Regions from separate parts of the Lysinibacillus sp. K60 genome, predicted to be linked through region 2. Evidence: riboswitches for the same ligand, from Rfam matches in the RefSeq annotation. Region 2 holds a riboswitch; the other holds the start of a gene.
The links. A riboswitch is a leader RNA that binds a small molecule or an ion and turns the genes downstream of it on or off. The one in region 2 is predicted to bind S-adenosylmethionine.

Region 1 (3,459 bases), on a different contig from region 2:
GCAGATTCCATCAGTCGTGCAATATAAGGAGCTGTGTAAACAACTAGCGGAACGATTACACCTTTAACACCAATTGTTGTACCTACAATTAACTTGGTAAAAGGTAAGATGAAGAATAATAAAATGATAAATGGAACAGAGCGAACAATATTGATAAATAGATTAAAAAACTGATAGAAAAATTTATTTTCAAAGGATTGTCCTGGTCGTGTTAAAACGATTAATAGCCCTAATGGAATACCAATCAGAATGGAGAACAACAATGAAATTCCGACCATTTGAAATGTTTCGATAATTGCTTTGCCAATTACATCTGACCAATCTGTAAAGAAACTTTGGATACTACTCATTGAACGCACCTCCTAATTCTTCCACTGCCACGCCATTTTCTGAAAAATACGTTAACGCCTTTTGGACAATCTGCGTTTCGCCATGTAAATGCACCACAATATTGCCGACAATACCGTTTTTTAATTCAATAATATTAGCTGTTAAAATATTTGGTTGCACATCGTATACCTTAGTGACTTCTGCTAATAATGGCTTACCAGTACTTTCACCAAGGAATGTTAAACGGATTACACTTCCTGAAACATTTAATTGCTCAATAAGAGAGGGGGATAAATTACGTTGTGAAATTGTATTTAAAAACTTTCGCGTTGTAGGGTGCTTCGGTTTCGCAAAAAGTTCAATCGCTGTGCCAAATTCCACAACTTTCCCTGATTCTAGAACAGAAACCTCATCACAAATTTTTTGAATTACATTCATTTCATGTGTGATGAGCAGAATCGTAATGCCTAATTCACGATTAATTTTTAACAACAATTCAAGAATGGCTTCCGTTGTCTCAGGATCAAGTGCACTTGTTGCTTCGTCACTAAGTAAAATCTCTGGTTCCTGTGCTAAGGCACGTGCAATAGCCACACGCTGTTTTTGACCACCTGAAAGTTGATTTGGGTAACTATCTAGTTTATCTGTTAAACCGACAATTTCAGCATACTTAGCTACTCGTTTTTTTACTTCTGCCTCTTTATAGCCTAGAAGCTTTAAGGGAACTGCAATATTATTGTAAACTGTTGCTGTTTTTAATAGATTAAAGTGCTGGAAGATCATCCCGATTTTTTGGCGTGTTTGACGTAATTCTTGAAGAGAAAGGGTCGTAATGTCTACATTGTCTATCACTACTTTTCCTGCTGTAGGACGTTCGAGTAGATTAACGCAACGAATGAGTGTACTTTTACCAGCACCACTATAGCCGATTACACCATGAATTTGTCCCTTTTTTACGTGAAGATTGATGCCATCCACAGCTTTTATGATGCCTTTTTTCGACTTGAATTCTTTTGAGATATTTTGTAATTGAATCATGCGACTGTTTGCTCCTTTCTCCACCTTCTAAAAAGCAAGAATCTGCTCGTTTTCCTATAGAGGAATTTCGACAGATTCTTCGGCTTTATAGAAGCTTCCTGAATGTATTACCAACTAGGGATTACTGAACCTTTGAATTCTTCTTCGATGAATTGACGTACTTCATCAGATTGGTAAGCCTCAACGAACTTTTTAATTGTTGGATCATTTTCATTTTCAGCACGTACAACAATATAGTTCACGTATGGAGAATCAGTAGATTCCAATAAAATAGAGTCATCTTTAGGGTTAATACCAGCTTCTAATGCAAAGTTTGTATTAATAGCTGCTACGTCTACTTCACTAAGTTGTTTAGGAATTTGAGCTGCCTCTAATTCAATGAATTTTAAATTCTTTTTGTTTTCTTCTACATCACGAATCGAGGCTGTTAAGTCTGCGCCATCTTTTAACTGAATATAGCCAGCTTCCTGTAAAACAAAGAGGGCACGCGCTCCATTCGTTGGGTCATTTGGTAAGCCAAACGTTGCACCGTCAGGAATGTCATCAAAGGATTTATATTTTTCAGAGTAGATACCCATTGGATTTAAAATCGTTTTGCCCACTGGTACTAAATCTGTATCATGATCTTTATTAAATGTATCCAGGAAAGGCTCGTGTTGATAGCTGTTCGCATCAAGATCACCTTCAGCTAAGGATGTATTAGGTAAAACATAGTCAGAAAATGATTTTAGCTCTACTTCTAGCCCGTTTTCTTTTGCTACTTTAGCGGCTACTTCTGCAATTTGTTCGTGTGGACCAGAAGTGACGCCTACAACGATTTTCTTTTCATCAATTCCTTCAGCTTGGCTTTTACTATCTTCTTTAGAGCCACAGCCTGCTAAAGCTGCTACTAATGTTAGACTTGCTAAACCTACTAAAAATTTATTTTTCTTTTTCATGAAAATACCTCCAAGATTGTTTTTATCGGTTTTTTGAAAATAAAAAAACTCTCTTACAAATTAAGAGAGGCTCATGAAAAGATGTCCTCTCTTATCTATCAAACGAAGTTCGTTTGCAGGATTTAGCACCTTCCTTTAAAAAAGGAGGTTGCCGAGCTTCATAGGGCCAGTCCCTCAGCTACTCTTGATAAGAGATTTATAATATTTTTTTGTAATTCCGATAGAACTAATATAATTTATAGGGTATAGTAAGTCAATAAATAATTTTTAAATTTTTTATATAATTATAATATTTCGACGCAAAAGAGGGATAACAATGTCTGTAAGAGTTAATTATGGTATAGGTTCATTTGGTAAGGTTATTAGTGCTCGTTTTCTAACGGGAACAGATATCATTGAAGGGATTGAAGCGCTTTGCGAAGAGAATAATATAGAGTCAGCCACAATTGTAAGCTGTATTGGCAGCTTTCAAAAAAGTAGCTTTGTTTATTTAGTGCCAGATGCAACAGCTCAAATTCAAGTTCGTTTTAGTGATGTGATGGAAAAAGAGGGACCATTAGAATTTATTCAAGGTTCAGGTGTGGTGTGTAAACGAGATGGGGGATATGAGACACATTTCCATGGCTCTATGAGCGATCAATGGGGTGTTGTATCGGGTGGGCATTTAATAAAAGGGGGAAACCCTGTTATTACTGCTGACATCGTGTTGGCAGAGGTACAAGGTATTCAACATATTCGAAAATGGGATGATGAAACAGGTCATGCTCAATTTTATCCATTAGAAAATGATTTAGGGCAACCAAGGAAAATTGAAAAATATTAATGATCCTGTAGCTAGGGATAGCTACAGGATACGCCCTCATCATTATCTATTAAACAATTGTAATTGCTCGATTCTATGGATTGCTTCACGTAAGCGCTCCTCACTAACTAGCAACCCTACGCGTACATAGCCTTCACCATATTGACCGAAGCCATTACCTGCTGCTACAGCGATATCAGCTTTTTCGAGCAAAAGATCAGCAAACTGTTCACTTGTATAGCCTAGTGGTACAGGAAGCCATGCGAAGAAGGAGCCTTTTGGAGCCGTAACATGCCAGCCAATTCGTCGAGCTTCTTCAATGAGTACATTGCGGCGACGCTCATAAGTAGC
Region 2 (3,459 bases):
CCGTTAAAAGCAACTGTATCTATGAAGTAGACTTTTTAACATGGATGAATTATGGCATTTTATCACATAGTAAAAAAATTGATGATGTCTTGAATGTACTTGGCTAAAAGGAAGCTTACTTTAGCTTCCTTTTTAAATGTTTAGGACAAACATTGCACTGCTAATAACACCGAAAGCCGTTTGGCTACATAAGATAAGTTATCAGTTATAGGATAGGAGGAATGACCTTGTATTACAATCCTTATCCGTATTTTGTGCATCCCTATCATTATCCAACATCGCCTATCGCTAATCATTTTGCCATTAGACCCTTTTCGCAACACCTAGCAATGCCGACCAATAATCCTTTTCCACCTGTCGATACACACAAATTAAAAGCTTCAGCATCACGGATGAAGGCGATGATGCAGCAAGCCCAATTACTTACGGATAAAATAGATAGCTCCCAACAATTCGCACATGATTTAATGAATGCTGCTCAACTTTCAAATAAAACAGAGGTTGAAAAATTAATCACATCAACAGGCATTACGGTGAAATTTGAAACAAACTATACACCAGACAGTTTTATAATACGTCTTATTGATAATGATTGTTGTGGCGTCACCTTAAATTTGAATTGGTGAAAATTCCTAGTGAACTTGTAAACTATAAAAAACTATGCTAAAGTGTTTGTATTGTTATTTCTGAAAATTCTTATATTACTTTTCTTATCAAGAGAGACGGAGGGATTGGCCCGATGAAGTCTCAGCAACCAGCTAACAGTATGGTGCTAATTCCAATTGGCAAAATGATCAGCCTTGAAGATGAGAAGAAGAACTACCGTTGTTTCAAGCAGGAGTCCTCTTCTATTAGGGGACTCCTTTTTTATTTACCACTATTTTTTACAGAAAGCAGGGAAATCGATATCTAATGAACTTTTGCAAGCATTGGAATTATTAAAATCGAAACAGTGGGTTGACTTAACACATACTTTCGGCCCTAATTCACCACATTTTTTTATGTTTGAGGACGCTAAATTTGAAACATTATTTTCTCATAAGGATGGTTTCTTCGCTCAACAATTCACGTTCCCTGGTCAATATGGCACACATATCGACCCACCCATTCATTTTGTGCGAGATACTCGCTACTTAGAAGAATTAGAACTAAAAGAGCTTGTTCTCCCCCTTGTTGTTATTGATAAATCACAAGAGGCTGCGAGCAACCATGATTTTACATTAAGTGTAGAAGATATTCTTAATTTTGAGGACAAGCATGGAGAAATTGAAGCAGGAACATTTGTTGCATTACGTACAGATTGGAGTAAGCGCTGGCCAGATAAAGAGGCTTTCAGTAATAAGGATGCAGATGGACATAACCATATCCCTGGCTGGGGTTTAGAAGCTTTACAGTTTTTACTAACAAAACGTAAGGTAAGCGCAATTGGTCATGAAACATTCGATACGGACTCTGCTGCTGATTTTCGTAAAAATGGCAAGCTAGAGGGCGAATATTTTGTGCTTGACCAAGACACCTATCAAATTGAGCTAATGACTAATTTAGACAAGCTACCTGCGAAAGGTGCTATCATCTTCAATATCGTACCTAAGCCAGAAAAAGCATCTGGCTTCCCTGTGCGCTCATTTGCTATTTTGCCATAACATAAAAGTCGGTATAGCGTATACCGACTTTTATGTTTGTCCATTTCTTTTTTTGAATAAAAAGTAAGCAATGAGCATCCCTACAATAAATAAAAGGATAAGATAGATACTATAATGAGTTAAATAGTATCCAACAAATCGCCATTTCTCTCCAAGCATCTTTCCTAATGATATAAATGTGAACGTCCAGATAAATGCCCCTATATAGGCAAAAAGCGCAAACTTTCTATAAGGATAATTATTAATAGCCGCAATATATGCTGTCAAATGGCGTACCCCTGGAATAAAATAGCCAATTAATAATAGGGTAGGTCCTATTTTTGTAAACATCTTTTTCGTAAAGTCAATTTTTTGCTCTGTAATATGAATTCTAGGGCCATATTTCTGCAATAACGGTAAGCCAAAACGATAACCAATATAGTAGCTTAAGGTAATGCCTCCAACCGCACCAATCATTGCACTGACCAAAGCAGGAATGTGTTCAAGACTTTCTCGGTAAACACTATAGCCTACATAAGTTAGAAACACCTCATCAGGAAGTGGCACCCCAACAATACCTCCAATTAGAATCACGATAATCCCAAAGTATCCGTAATGTTCAATTAGAGACTGCACGTGATGTGCCATAAATCATCCCACCTAAAATTTATTAAAATCTACCTGCTATATATAGTGTAACCTCAGCGCTCTAAATGACTTGAAGCTGACGTAAAGCAAAATTGATACCGCCATCCGTAGATTTCTTTGTAACAAAATTGGCAGCTCTTTTTAGAGCTTTACTACCATTTCCCATAGCAATTCCTACTCCTACATACTCCAACATATCAATATCATTATCCCCATCCCCAAAGGCAATCGCATTCTTAGGGTCAATATTAAAATGATCAAGCACCGCTTTAATAGCTATAGACTTCGAAACATCCTGCTGTAAGACATTCACTATATAAGGATGCCAACGCTGTAAAAATATATTCGAAAATTGGCTAGTATATCTTTTTTCTGCCAGCTCATCCGCATATAAACACATGAGGAAAACCTCTTCATCTACAATTTTTTCATTTATAAGTGGAAAAGCTCGTAAAGATAAAGTTTCTTGCATCGCTCTTAAAGCTACTGGACTTTGTATGCTATTCATGGATAGCTGCTCTGTAAAAAATGTTAGGCTATGCTGCTGTTCCTGTGCAAAAGCCTGTACATTGTGGACAATTTCTTTGGCAATCGGAGTTTTATGTATGACAAGTTCCTTATGTTTCACATAGGCTCCATTTGCTGTAATAAAGGTTTCAATCCCCAGCGCTTTTAACTCATAGCACATAGATAAGGGTCTTCCAGTAGCCGCTACAAGATGGATTCCCTTTTCTTGCAATAGCTGAATAGCTTGTTTTGTACTTTCTTCCACACAGCCATCCTCATAATTAATCAATGTGCCGTCTACATCAAAAAACACGATATTACACTTCATTTTGAGCACCTCCATTATAGTTATTTAGAACCAATTAAATTAAATTTATAATTTTTCTCCCTTGAAATATGTGAAAGTATTTTGACAAACTGTAAGCAAACTATACAACTTCCATTTACACCACCGATAAAAACTATTACAAGCGTATTTATAATAATATTTAACTAAAAATTCCTTGAATATTTTTATTTTAATAATTCTAAAGGAGTATACCAAAGAACACAAAATTGTTAAAATAAAAGATAATAACTTAAATACATTGAACGATAAAATCTTATGTATAAATAGAACAAAAGAAATAAAATTTTAGAGTACGCAAAGGAGTTGATTCTTATGGCATTTAACATTTACTAC

Region 1: another riboswitch for S-adenosylmethionine. It lies ahead of HCH28_RS00655 (MetQ/NlpA family ABC transporter substrate-binding protein); the one in region 2 lies ahead of HCH28_RS15095 (cyclase family protein).

The regions. Positions count from the first base shown of each region.
Region 1 is NZ_JAASJR010000001.1:143,343-146,801, forward strand. It holds gene HCH28_RS00645 (methionine ABC transporter permease) at 1-350, opposite strand, end outside; gene HCH28_RS00650 (methionine ABC transporter ATP-binding protein) at 343-1,368, opposite strand; gene HCH28_RS00655 (MetQ/NlpA family ABC transporter substrate-binding protein) at 1,476-2,306, opposite strand; SAM riboswitch class I at 2,395-2,500, opposite strand; gene HCH28_RS00660 (PPC domain-containing DNA-binding protein) at 2,623-3,129, shown strand; gene HCH28_RS00665 (pyridoxal phosphate-dependent aminotransferase) at 3,172-3,459, opposite strand, start outside.
Region 2 is NZ_JAASJR010000006.1:210,836-214,294, forward strand. It holds gene HCH28_RS15085 (helix-turn-helix domain-containing protein) at 1-107, shown strand, start outside; gene HCH28_RS15090 (YuzC family spore coat inner layer protein) at 222-626, shown strand; SAM riboswitch class I at 708-813, shown strand; gene HCH28_RS15095 (cyclase family protein) at 906-1,643, shown strand; gene HCH28_RS15100 (DedA family protein) at 1,674-2,270, opposite strand; gene HCH28_RS15105 (Cof-type HAD-IIB family hydrolase) at 2,332-3,105, opposite strand; gene HCH28_RS15110 (DUF2225 domain-containing protein) at 3,439-3,459, shown strand, end outside.